Desulfatibacillum aliphaticivorans DSM 15576: one gene and its partner. The protein of the gene in region 2 binds, or shares a complex with, the protein of the main gene of each other region. Links are inferred from orthologs where the notes say so. Each region holds a gene or a part of one and is shown on either strand. Other genes may lie near its edges.

Region 1 (5,611 bases), on a different replicon or contig from region 2:
GCGGCCAGCCAGCCGATCCGCCCAAGAGGTTGAAGCGCCCACAAGAACATGGTCAGGCCGGGCGCCAGGCCGAAAGAAACCAGGTCGGCCAGGGAATCGTACTCCACGCCGAACTGGCTGGTGGTGTTGGTGGCCCGGGCCACCTTGCCGTCCAGATTATCGAAAACCCCTGCAATAAGAACGCAAAAAGCAGCCTTTACATAATCCCCCTGCGTAGCTGAAATCACGGCGAAAAAACCGAAAAACAAATTGAGGGAGGTTACAAAATTTGGCAGGACATACACTCCCTTGTGCATGTCAAAACGCCTTTTTCGGCCGTCTTTGTTCTTATTCTTCATGGCATATTCCCTATCACGGTTGATCCGGCGAAAACCTTGTCCCCTGGCAGTACGCAGGGGTCAAAGCCTACCGGCAAGTACACATCCAGGCGGGAGCCAAAACGAATCATGCCGAACCGCTCTCCCTTAACAACCTCGTCGCCCGGTTTAATTCCACATAAAATCCGTCTGGCCACCAGCCCGGCGATCTGCACGTAACAGATTTCCCGGCCGTTGCAGTCCAGAACAACGGCGTTGTGTTCGTTCTCCTGGGAGGCCTTGTCCAGGTTGGCCCTGAAAAACTTGCCCGGATTATATATAATCCGTTTGACCGTCCCGTTCATGGGATTCCGGTTAACGTGGACGTTGAACACGGACATGAAAATGCTGATCTTAAGCGCCCGGCCTTCAATGAAGGGATTGGAATCCACCACATTGACGAAAAGCACCTTGCCGTCCGCGGGAGAAACCACGGCGTTTTCCTCTTCAGGGGCAAGCCGGTCCGGGTCCCTGAAGAAGTAGCATGAAAACATCGTAAACACATATAGCAGCAAAGCAAGAACTTTATAATCCAGAATCGCCATTAGCAGCGTAGTAAAACCTGCTGCAAGAATAATCGGCCATCCGGCGTTGGCGATGGGCAGGGCTCTGTCGCTTGGGGGATCCGGATATGTATATTTTTCCATAATCAATCTTTCAATCTTAAGGGCGGCGCCAAAAATAATCAAGGCGAATTCCTGCCGTCGGGTTCGCCTTGCATGGGATGGCGAACAATACATCACCGGCAGGTAAGTGTCAATCTCAGTTCGTTTTTCAGAGGGCGATGCGGCCCGAATTTACACGGCCTGAGGAATTTTCGGCAGTTTGGCGTCGGACTTTCTAATGTAGGTCGCCTTGAGATCCGCAGCGCTGCATGCCTTGCCCTCTTTTATGGCCTTTGCGGCAATGTCTGCAACCACGGTGATGTCGATTCTGTTCAAGTCCTCCGGGGCGAAGCGCGCCTTACCGCCCAATTCAGCTTCAATGAACTCCCGGTACAGGGCGGCGCCGTCTCCAATAAACAGGCTTTGTTCACTGACTTCGCAAATCCATTGCTCCGGCGATTTGGCGGCTTCCGGGCTCGTTTGCACCAGCCCGTTATCGCTCGGCCGGAATTCGGCTGCATACACCTGCCCTTTCCGGGCGTCCATGGCGGCCTGAACGGGCAGGTTGCAGGGCTGGGCGGCTTTCGCCAAAGCGTATAGTGTGGACACTCCGTACACCGGGATGTTCAAGGCCGAAGCCAGCCCTTTGGCGGAAGCAATGCCGATGCGCAGGCCCGTAAAGCTGCCCGGGCCGCAGGTCACGGCCAAGCCATCCACCTGAGCCGGCTTAAGCCCCGCCTCGTTCAACACGTTTTGGACCGCATCCATAAGGCTCCTGGCATGGGAGCGGGACCGCTCCCCCTGCTCCCGGGCCAGCACCCGGCCGTCTTCAACCACAACCACGCCAAACCCCAGGGCGGCCGTATCCATGGCCAGAACGATCATTTATCTGCGGCCTCTGTCGTTTTCGCCTTGGGCTGGGTCTTTTTGGCCTTGGGCTTCGCCGCTTTTTTAGCCGGCTTTTTTTTCGGCGGCGCCTTTTTCTTTTCCGCGGGCAAGAGAGCCTTTTCCAAAACCTCATTCACGTGGCTCACCGTGATGTATTTCAGCTTTCTGCGCACCTGCTGCGGAACCTCGGACAACTCCTTTTTATTTTTCTCAGGAATAATAATTGTCTTGATCCCGGCTCTTAAGGCGCCCAGAGATTTTTCACGCAAGCCGCCTATGGGCAGCACCCTGCCCCGAATGGTCACCTCGCCGGTCATGGCGATGTCATTGGCCACCGGCCGCTCGGTCAGGGCCGAAACCAGGGCCGTGGTCATGGCGATGCCTGCGGACGGGCCGTCCTTGGGAATGGCGCCGGCCGGCACATGAATATGGATGTCGAAATTATCGAACAGATCCGGGTCTATCTCCAACTCGTCTTCGTTGGTCCGGGCGTAAGACAAAGCCGCCCTGGCCGACTCCTGCATGACTTCGCCCAACTGGCCCGTCAGCACCAGTTCCCCCTTGCCGCGCATGAGGGTGGTCTCGATGTACAGGGCTTCGCCGCCCCAATGGGTCCAGGCCAGTCCCGTGGCAAGGCCGATCTGGGGCTCTTCCTGGTCCATCTCGGGCAGAAATTTTTCCAGGCCAAGATATTTGACCAGGGAGGACGCGGTAATCTGATACGGCCCCTTTTTGCCTTCCGCGATTTTCCGGCTGACTTTCCGGCAAAGGGTTCCGATTTCACGCTCCAGATTGCGCAAGCCGGACTCGCTGGTGTATTCCGTGGCCATTTTAAGCAATGCATTGCCCGAGATGGTAATGTCCTCCGGCTTGAGGCCGTTTTCCTTGACCTGCCGGGGAACCAGGTATTGCTGGGCGATAAGCACCTTTTCGTTTTCCGTGTACCCGGCCAGATTGATGACCTCCATCCTGTCAAGCAACGCCGAGGGGATGGTGTCTGTCATGTTGGCGGTGGTAATGAACATGACGGAAGACAGGTCGAACGGCACGTTCAAGTAATGATCCGAAAAGGCGAAGTTCTGCTCCGGGTCCAAAGCCTCCAGCAAGGCGGAGGAGGGATCTCCCCGAAAATCCGCGCCGATTTTATCGATCTCGTCCATCATGAATACGGGATTGTTGGACTTGCAATGCTTCAACCCCTGGATGATGCGGCCGGGCAAGGCGCCGATGTAAGTCCGCCGATGGCCCCTTATTTCCGCCTCGTCCCGGATGCCGCCCAAAGAAAGGCGGTAAAACTTCCGGCCCATGGCCCGGGCGATGGACTTGCCCAGGGAGGTTTTTCCCACGCCCGGGGGGCCCACAAAGCACAGGATGGGGCCTTTCATTTTCGGGTTGAGCTTGCGTACGGCCAGGTATTCCAAAATGCGGTCCTTGACCTTTTCCAGGCCGTAATGGTCCTCTTCCAGAATTTCCTTGGCTTTTTTGATGTCCAGGGTGTCCTTGGTGGCCTTTTTCCAGGGAACCTCCACCAGCCAGTCCAGATAGGTGCGGACCGTGGGGGCTTCTCCCGCTTCCGGGTGCATCTGCTCCAGGCGCTTGAGTTGGCGGTCGGCCTCCTCCTTGGCTTCCTTGGGCATCTTGGCCTTACGGATTTTGTCCTGATATTCCTTGATTTCCTGGGTCTTTTCGTCCACCTCGCCCAATTCGCGATTGATGGCGCGCATTTGCTCCCGCAGGAAGTAATCCTTCTGGCTTTTGGATATCTCGTCGCGCACGCTGGACTGGATGCGGGCCTGCATGGCCGAAAGCTCCACTTCCCGGGAGACGAATCCGTTGACCGCCAGGAGGCGCTGGACCGGATCGATGGCCTCGAAAATGCTCTGGGCTTCTTCGATTTTCAGATTCAGGTTGGAAGCGACCAGGTCGGCCAGCCGTCCGGGATGGTCGATGCCGTCCAGGACCATGGTGACGTCCGGGGTGAGTTCTCCCCGAAGCCCCAAAATCTTTTCGCAGCTTTCCTTCACGTTGCGCATGAGGGCTTCGGTTTCCATATCCAAATCGCCCAGGTCCTCTTCATGAAGCAGTTCGATGCGCACCCGGAACATATCGGATTTTTTGGTGTAGCGGACGATTTTAGCCTTGGCCAGGCCCTGAACCAGCACCTTAACCCGGCCGTCCGGCAGCTTGAGTACGCGCAGAATCCGGGCCGCAGTGCCGTGCTTGAAAATTTGGTCCGATTCCGGGTTTTCCACGGCGCCGTCCATCTGGGTGGCCAAAAACAAAAAGCGGTCTTTGGCCATGGCTGCATCCACGGCGCGCACGGATTTGTCCCTGCCCACAAACAGGGGGATAATCATGTGGGTGAACACCACCACATCCCTAACCGGAAGCATGGGAAGGGTGGCGGGTATATCAAGATTCTGGTCGTCAGCATCTAGCAGTCCGACAAGATCGTCCGTATCAGTATGGGCCATTGGCTCTCTCTCAAATCTTTTGGGTTATTGGGACGTTGGCCTGCTTTGGCCGACGATAGCCCATCCGGCGGCGATTCGCCTGCCTTCAGGCTTCCCGAATGAAAAACTAATACAAAACATGCCACACTATGACAACAACAATCTTGACATTTAGAGCCCGGGAAGGCAAGGTTACAAATACGGAAAAGCTCGCAACCGGTTAGGCGAGCCGCTCCGAATTCGGCGTCCAAACAATGGAGAATGCATGTCTACAGCTCTGGTCCCGGTGCTACCCTATATATTCGTCCTCGCGTTCGGCCTGATCGTAGGCAGTTTTCTCAATGTTTGCATCTTCCGCATCCCGGAGGGGGGCATTCCGTTCAGCGAACCCCGCTCCCACTGCCCCCAGTGCAACGCCCAAATAGCCTGGTACGATAACATCCCCGTGGCGTCTTATATTGTGTTGACGGGCAAATGCCGGGCCTGCAAGGCCTCCATCTCCATAAGATATCCTTTGGTGGAGCTGGCTTCCGGAATGTTCGCCCTGGCCTGCGCCGTCAATTTCGGCTTCACCTGGGCGGCCCTGGTTTACTACCTGCTCATTGCAACCCTCCTGGTCATCACCTTTATCGACCTTGATCACATGATCATACCCAATATAATCACTCTGCCGGGAATTCCCATAGGCATTGCGGCATCTTTTTTGCTCCCGGAACTCAGCCTGGCCCAATCCCTGATTGGAGTAGCTGTGGGCGGCGGGGGCCTGTTCGCCGTATCCGAATTGTTTTACCTGCTCAGAAAAAAAGAAGGCATGGGCATGGGCGACGTCAAGCTCCTGGGCATGCTGGGGGCATTCTTCGGCGTTAAGGGGGTTTTGTTCACCATCATGGCCGGGGCCTTTGTGGGAACCTTCGTGGGGTTGATCCTCATCCCCCTGAACCGCTCCAAGGGATTGGATTTGAGAATCCCATTCGGCCCATTCCTTGCCTCAGGCGCTATCGTGTATATCTTTTGGGGAGAATTTTTGATTTACAAGTATTTGGAGTACGCTCGTGGCGGATTTTGAAAAAATTGAACACACAGCTCTTGCCGCAGCCCACGGGGCCGCCAAAGTGCTGTTGAAATATTACGGACGCGCCCGGGTGGTGAAGAAAAAGGGGGAAATCGACCTTTTAACCCAGGCGGATAAAGCCTCCGAGGAAATTATTGTGGAGGCCATTGCCAGGGCCTTTCCGGACCACGCCATCCTGGCCGAGGAAGGAAGCGGCAAGGAAGCCGATAGCGAATACACCTGGATTGTGGACCCCCT
Region 2 (7,975 bases):
CAGGTTTTCAAAAAAATCCGTGTCAGGCCCCAGGGGAATCTGACGTACGTCCCCGCCCGCTATTATCGCCGAAAACGGATGAATGGGATAGGTGGGGCTGGGGGAAAATACAACGTCTCCTGGCCTGATGGTCACCAGCACGAGGTGAGAGATGCCCTCTTTGGCGCCGATGGTGACAATGGCTTCGTTTTCGTAGTCAATGTCCACATCGTAGCGGCGTTTGTACCAATCGGCGATGGCCATGCGCAGCTTGCGGATGCCCATGGATGCGGAGTACCGATGGTTGTGGGGCTTCTGGGCGGCCTCAACCATTTTGTCCACAATGTGCTGGGGAGTTCCCAGGTCGGGATTTCCCATGCCCAGATCAATGATGTCCTCACCCGCTCGCCTCGCCTCCATCTTAATCTCATTGACTTGGGCGAAGACATAGGGGGGCAATCTGTCCAATCTGGCGAACTCTTTCATGGCAAATCCTCTATTAAGATAAGGTTAAGGTTTTACAGGCATCATGGCGCCTGTTGTCAAAGTTGATACTGATACACCACCCCGGCTTGCATGTCAAAAAAATTGTTTTGACTTTTGGGCCTGCCAAGTCTACCATTTAGGCTTGGCTGATACAAGAAAGCCGCAACCTGGAAAGATAATCCGGGGCCTTTTTCAAATCAGGAGGGAGCCCGGGGCTTAAGCCCGGGTTCGCCAGGCGCCATTGGACAGGCGGCATAGCGCCAAAGCCGCTCCAACGGCCTGTTTATATCAACAATTTTTGCGGGAGTACGAAATACATGGCCAAGTCCCTTTCCTACGCGGATGCAGGCGTCGACATTGATAAAGCCAACCGGTTGGTGGACAGGATCAAAACAATCGTCAAATCAACCCCCCGCCAGGGAGTGATCGGCGGCATTGGCGGATTCGGCGGATTGTTTTCCCTGAACACCGAGCAATACGAAAGGCCTGTGCTTGTCAGCTCCACGGACGGCGTGGGAACCAAATTGCGCGTGGCTATCATGATGGACAAGCACGACACCATAGGCATCGACCTGGTGGCCATGAGCGTGAACGACATTCTGGTTCAAGGCGCCAAGCCCTTATTTTTCCTGGACTACCTGTCCATGGGAAAACTGAACGAAAACACCGCCGCTGATATCATCGAGGGCGTGGCGGAAGGATGCCGCCAGGCCAATTGCGCCCTGATAGGCGGAGAAACCGCGGAAATGCCCGGCATGTATGAAGACGGCGACTACGATCTGGCAGGCTTCGCCGTGGGCATCGCCGACAATTTCAAAATCGTGGACGGTTCTGACGTGGGCCAGGGCAACGTGCTTTTGGGCATCGCCTCCACCGGGCTTCATTCCAACGGGTATTCCCTGGCCAGAAAGGTGTTTTTCGATCACCTGGACCTGAAGGTGGACTCCTACGTGGAGGACCTGGGGATGACCGTGGGCGAAGCCATGCTCGAACCCACCAAAATTTATGCGGAAATAGTCCGGAACCTTATCCGGGACATCCATGTTAACGGAATGGCCCATATTACCGGCGGCGGCATCATCGACAACCTGCCCCGAACCATTCCTCAGTCCTGTAAGGCCATTATCCGGGAAGGCTCCTGGGAGTACCCGGCCATTTTCCCGTTCATGAAAAAAGCCGGGGACATCGACGAAATGGAAATGATGCGCACTTTCAACAACGGCATTGGGCTGGTCGCCGTCATACCCGAACCCCAGGTCCAGGAAGCCCTGGAGCTGATGCAGGCCATGGGCGAAAAAGCCTATGTCATAGGCGAAATTGCCGCCCGCGGCGAAAATGACGATCGCATAGAATGGAAATAAAAGAATCAGGCGAATCCTGTCCGATTCCAGGTCCAAAAGCCAAACCCAAAACCTTCTTGGGGCGGTTTTTCGCCTGGATCGCCAAGGGGGCGGAGAATCAAACCTGCGCCTCCTGAGGGCCCAGACGGTCCGGCGCCGGGCAGGCGCCCAGAAAATAAAACTAAAAAATGCTCGCATTATATTATCCCCTCGCCGCTTTTCTGATTTGCCTTGCAGCCACTCCCGCGGTTCAATGGATGGCGCATAAAAGGGATTGGCTCGCCCATCCCACGGCGGACAGGTGGCACCAGAAGCCCACCGCTCTCATGGGAGGCATCGCCATTTATGCGGGCATCAGCATTCCCCTATACATTCTTTCGGACTTCACCATAGAAAAGAGCTTTGTCCCGGGCATCGCCCCCATGCACGCAGGCCCCCACGCGGGCGCCGTGCTGTGGCTTGGGGTCACCCTGCTTTTCATCCTGGGTCTGGTGGACGATTTTTTAAAAATCAAGCCCCAAAGCAAATTGCTGGGCCAGATTCTGGTGGCCTTGATGGCGACCTTTTTCGGATACCGGCTTTGCTGGTTCGAGTCCATGACCCTGGACACAATGATTTCCGTGTTCTGGATTGTCGGCATAACCAACGCCCTGAATCTATTGGATAACATGGACGGGCTTTGCGCCGGAGTCGGGGCCGCGGCCTCGTTTTTCCTGGCCATGCTGTTGTGGGACACCAACTTTATGCTGGCTGTCATGTGCCTGATTTTATGCGGGTCTTTGGCGGCCTTTCTGGTGTTTAACTTCAATCCGGCCTCCATTTTCATGGGAGATTGCGGCAGCCTGGTGATCGGCTTTACCCTGGCTTTTTTGAGCATTTGCTACGCCGGGTTTTCGGCGCCCCCCCACGGCATCGCCAAATATGCATGCCCCATCATGGTGATGATGGTCCCCATATTCGACACCTCTCTGGTGACCTTCATCCGGCTGCTATCCGGGCGAAAAGCCTCCATGGGCGGCAAGGACCACACCTCGCACCGGCTGGTGCTTATTGGGTTGTCGGAAAAAAAAGCGGCCCTGGCTTTGTACGCCATCGCCTCCATTTCCGGCCTGGCGGCCATGTTCGTGGACAAGCACGACACCCTGAGCACGCCCCTGGTGCTGGTCCCTTTGGCATTGGCCATTCTGCTCATGGGCGTGTACCTATCTCAGTTGCGGGTATATCCGGAAAAAGAGTTCTCCGTACTTAGGGATAAAACCTTTACGCCGGTTCTGATGGAACTGACCTACAAGCGCCAACTGGCCCTTGTGGTGCTGGATTTCTGGCTCATCGCCTTTTCCTATTACATGTCGTACCGGCTGCGCTTCAATCTGGAGGACTTCAAGTTCTACTTCGAGGTTTTCCTCCAAAGCCTGCCCATTATCATCGGATGCAAAATCACCGCCTTTTACGCCATGGGCGTGTATCGCGGCGTGTGGGACTCGTTCAGCTTCAATGATATCTACGTGCACATCAAAGCCACCCTGCTGGGCACGCTGCTTAGCGTGGTTTTAATCACCTATGTGTTCCGGTTTCAGGATTTTTCCAAAGGCCTGTTTGTGATCGACTGGCTTGGCCTCACGGGCTTGGTTCTTCTCACCAGAGGCTCTTTCCGGCTGTTCATGGACGCCATGAAGCGCAGCAGCCTCAAAGGAGACCGGGTGCTTTTGTACGGCGCAGGCAGAGGCGGAGAAATTCTCCTGCGGGAAATTATGAACAACAAGCACAGACATCTTGTGCCGGCGGGCTTCCTGGACGACGATCCCATGAAGGCGGGCAAGCGGCTCCAGGGATACCCGGTGCACGCCGCCCAGGGAGACCTTGACGCCCTGCTTGCCAAGGAAGAGGTTCGGGGGATAATCATCGCCTATATCAATCCTTCGGAGCAAAACATGGCGCGGCTCAGGGAGATCTGCAGGAAGAACCAATTATTCTTAAAAAAATTCAGCGTTTGCATAGAGGACGTTGAAGTATAGCTTAAAATCCATGAAAACAATCCTTGGAATCGAATCATCCTGCGACGAAACCGCCGCCGCCGTGGTCAGCCGCGGAACGGAAATCCTATCCTCGGTGGTCGCCTCCCAAATCAAGGTGCACGCCCCTTACGGCGGTGTGGTGCCGGAACTGGCCTCACGCAAGCATTTGGAAAGCATCGCCCCCGTGGTGGAGCAAGCCCTGGAAGAGGCTGGAATATCGCGGGATCAAGTGGACGGAGTAGCCGTAACGCGCGGCCCCGGTCTGGTGGGCGCCTTGCTGGTGGGATTCTCCTTCGCCAAAGCCTACGCCTTGGCTTTAGACGTCCCCTGGGTGGGCGTGAACCATCTTTTGGGGCATATCCACTCGGTCCTTATGTCGCCCTCCCCTCCTGAATTCCCATTCGCCGCGTTGCTGGTTTCCGGCGGACACACCAGCATCTATAAAGTAAGCTCCCGCACGGACATGGAAGTCATGGGCCAGACCCGGGACGACGCTGCAGGCGAAGCGTTTGACAAGGTGTCCAAAGCCATGGGCCTGGGGTATCCGGGCGGCGAAATTATCAGCAAGCTGGCGGAAAGCGGAGACCCTCACAAAATCAGCTTTCCCAGATCCTGGCTGGACAAGAAAAAATTCGACTTTTCCTTTTCAGGCATCAAAACCGCGGTGGGCCGGTATATGCAGGTGCACGAAGAAACCTGGCAGGATGAGAAGGCGGACATCGCCGCCAGTTTTCAGGAAGCCGTGGTGGAAGTTTTGGCGACCAAGCTGATCAACGCAGCCAAAAGCATTGGCTGCCCCAGAGTGGCCGTGGCGGGAGGCGTGGCCGCCAACGCCTGCTTAAGGGATCGTGTGACCCAATTGGCGGCCAAGGCAGGCATGAGCGTGCACTTGCCGGACATCTCCCTGTGCGGAGACAACGCCGCCATGATCGCCGCCGCAGGATATTACAAACTCGTCGCCGGAGAACGCGCGCCCCTGAATATGGACGTTTTTTCCCGGGTGGAGAAAATGTGAATCCTTATATGTGCTATTGTAGCCTGGGCAAGGGTTCACATGAGGGAAAGGTTTAGACGAAATATCATTTTTTTGCCTGATCCAAAACCTTTCTAAGCATCACCGCCAGGTTATTTTTGTTAAACGGCTTCATAAGAAATCCTTCTATGCCAATAGCTTCCGCTTTTTCTTTATTAAGCCGTTCACTAAATCCTGTGCATATCATGACAGGAATGTCAGGCCGAATCTTTTTCATTTCAGCGGCCAGCCGGTCCCCGGTCATTTTAGGCATAGCCATGTCTGAAATGACTGCATCATAATTTTCAGGATTAGCCTTAAAGGCCTCCAATGCCTCCATTGCCCCCAATCTTGCGGTTACCTGGTATCCCAATCTATTCAGCAGTGTTTTGACTAAATTGACCAAAGCGGGCTCATCGTCCACTATAAGAATATGCTCATGACCAGTTTTGATTTTGGGGATTTCGGTGGATCTTTCAAATTCACCTGGTTTTTCCATCATGGGGAAATAGAGATGGAATGTGGAGCCTTTTCCCACATCACTTTCTATCCTGATATCCCCCCCATATTCTTTTAGGATCCCATAAACAACTGCCAAACCAAGCCCCGTGCCTTTTCCCTGCTTTTTAGTCGTAAAATACGGCTCGAAAATTTTGTCCATGATTTCTGGAGGGATGCCAGCGCCTGTATCGCTTACGGAAAACAACAACTGCCTATCCCCCAATATTTCAGAGGAGCCATGATCATCAGAACCTCGATCCACCTCTCTGAGAGACACCTCAATTTTCGCCCCGTCCATATTCTCCATGGCATGATAAGCATTAGTAATTAAATTCATCGCAATTTGATGCAGTTGAGTGGCGTTCGCCCATATTGCTCCGCAGTTTTTCTGGATTGCACTCTGAATTTCAATATTTTTTGGAATGGAGGATCGGCAAAGCGTTAACACATCATCAAGTATATATTGAAACTTTACAGGGCCCAGCTTTTCTTCCGACTTGCGGCCAAAAGCTAAAATTTGTGAAATCAGATCGCGCGCTCTTTCACTGGCTTTAAATATCTCTTTTACCTTAATCTGTTCCGGGCTGCCTGTGCGCAGATCTTCGGTAAGCATTTCCGCCAAGCCCATAATTGGCGTTAAAATGTTATTAAAATCGTGTGCTATTCCGCTTGCCAGATTTGCAATGGATTCCATTTTTTGAGCTTGTTGAATTTTCTCCTCAAATGACTTCTGTTCCGTGATGTCCGTATGAGACCCGGCCATTCGATACGGAACCCCGTTTTCATCCCTGAGGGCCCCCCCCCTTGCTTGAATCCAGCGATAAGAGCCGTCTTTATGACGAAGCCGGAACTCAATGGAGTACGCAGGCGTTTTGCCCAGGAGATAGTTTTCCACATATTTCAGTACAACGGGTTTATCTTCAGGATGCAGGCGGTCTTCAAAAGAAGAGAAAATATTAGGCAGTTCCTCATCGCAATAGCCTATCATCTCCTTCCACCTTGGGGACAAAAACAGGCTATTGTCGTGCAAATCCCAATCCCAGATGCCGTCGCGGGCGCCATTAATGGCCAATACATATTGTTCTTTACTTTTTATGAGATCCTGTTCAATTTTCTTGCGTTCTGTTATATCTGTGGAAACGCCGCAAAGAGCAATACATTCCCCGGAGTCATCAAAAACTTTTTGCACCCTGGAGTCCAAAAAAACTTCCCGTCCATGAATAGTTCGATTAACAACCTCCCCGTGCCACCTGCCATCCTGCAGCGTCTTTTGAAAAATTTCCTGTTGCGTGGCGCCATGGCCTGACTTTTCTCCATATACTTCGGTGGATAGCCCCACCAGCTCCCCTTGCGTATAGCCAAGATTCGTTTTTACCGCGTTATTCACATATGTGATAACCCCCTTAGTATCCGTTACTGTGACATAATCATGGATTTGATCAAGAACCATAGCCTGCAGCTTCAAGGCGCTTTCTATCTTTCTTTGCTCCGTAATATTGGACATGGCTGTCAGAGAATACGGGGTTCCGTTAGAGTACACAACTTCTCCTGAAAACAGGCCCTCGAGGATGGATCCGTGTTTGGTAACGACCTGAAGTTCAACATTGTTCAAGTTTCCATTCTTCCTCAATAATTTTGAAACATTCGCCTGTTTTTCCGGATGAACAAACAATCCAAGATTGGCTACGGTATTGCCGAGAATCTCCGCTTTTGAATAACCAAGCATATTTATAAATGCCACGTTGACATCAACAAACCGTCCTTCAGGAATTGTTGTAAGCGCCATCAGGATAGGATTATCCCTAAAAAGGCGTTCAAAAAGATGAAGATTCTCCTGTAAGTCCGACAAGTCTTTGGAAACGAGAAATATGGCGTCCTTTTCGCCCCATTTCCCTTTCCATGCACATGTTTCTGAGGCAATTCGCCTACCGTCTCTGTTTCGTAACGGTAAAGGAAAGTCCTGCTTGGTCGTGATGGCTGCCTTAAAAAAGGTCCTAGCATCAGCATGAGTGTCTTCAGGGAACAAATCCCAAAAAGCCAAATTTTGGAAATCATCCCGAGAGTAGCCCAACCTTTTGCGGGCAAAAGGGTTGGCGTATACAACTTCTCCAGACAGGGTGCATATAAAAACCATGTCTTCAATTGTTTCGATCAACTCCCGAAAGTTTGATTCCTTTTCCCTTATTTTTGCCTCAGCCTCTTTACGATGAGACATATCCCTGGCAATTCCAAAAAACCTTTTATGTCCATGTTCAGTAAAAGGAATCCCCATCACTTGAACTGGATACGCTGCTCCTTCAGCATTTTTATGAGTAGATTCAAAAACCCGGGGAAGTTCGTTAGGGTGTCCTTCCCAGAAGGATTGAAAGGATTCTATGCAAAAATTTGGATCAATATCCATTATTAATAAATCACGCATCATCTCCTTGCTTACCCCTAATGCTCGACAGGCAGCCTTGTTGGCGTCCAAAATCCTTCCATCTTGCCCAATCAAATATATGGCGTCGAGATGCTTTTCAAAAAGATTAGTGTACCAACTCTGGTTCATGGGAGCCTGGCCTTGTTTAGTCCGAAAAAGATTCCCGGACAGACCTTCCCTTGATAGTGCGTTTTCCAATGACTCCACAGTTTTTTCTAATTCT

The links. Proteins that work in one complex are often made in the same cells at the same time.
Region 1: the proteins of tsaD (region 2) and tsaB are in contact, whole or in part, in a solved structure (PDB 4WQ4), measured with the Escherichia coli proteins. The link is inferred for Desulfatibacillum aliphaticivorans DSM 15576 from one-to-one orthologs.

Annotation. Positions count from the first base shown.
Region 1 is NZ_AUCT01000037.1:10,206-15,816, forward strand. The notes cover bases 1-2,999. They hold tsaB (tRNA (adenosine(37)-N6)-threonylcarbamoyltransferase complex dimerization subunit type 1 TsaB), read right to left. Parts: upstream 1,847-2,999; coding sequence 1,154-1,846; downstream 1-1,153. Other genes in these bases: pssA (CDP-diacylglycerol--serine O-phosphatidyltransferase), read right to left, coding at 1-338; G491_RS0123955 (phosphatidylserine decarboxylase family protein), read right to left, coding at 335-1,003; lon (endopeptidase La), read right to left, coding at 1,843-2,999. Outside these bases: more of lon, read right to left, coding at 3,000-4,323; G491_RS0123970 (prepilin peptidase), read left to right, coding at 4,568-5,368; G491_RS0123975 (inositol monophosphatase family protein), read left to right, coding at 5,355-5,611. UniProt on the Escherichia coli protein: Required for the formation of a threonylcarbamoyl group on adenosine at position 37 (t(6)A37) in tRNAs that read codons beginning with adenine.
Region 2 is NZ_AUCT01000007.1:191,992-199,966, forward strand. Bases 3,083-5,832 are described here. They hold tsaD (tRNA (adenosine(37)-N6)-threonylcarbamoyltransferase complex transferase subunit TsaD), read left to right. Parts: upstream 3,083-3,830; coding sequence 3,831-4,835; downstream 4,836-5,832. Other genes in these bases: G491_RS0108300 (glycosyl transferase), read left to right, coding at 3,083-3,820; G491_RS33575 (PAS domain-containing hybrid sensor histidine kinase/response regulator), read right to left, coding at 4,900-5,832. Outside these bases: alaC (alanine transaminase), read right to left, coding at 1-465; purM (phosphoribosylformylglycinamidine cyclo-ligase), read left to right, coding at 783-1,826; more of G491_RS0108300, read left to right, coding at 1,994-3,082; more of G491_RS33575, read right to left, coding at 5,833-7,975.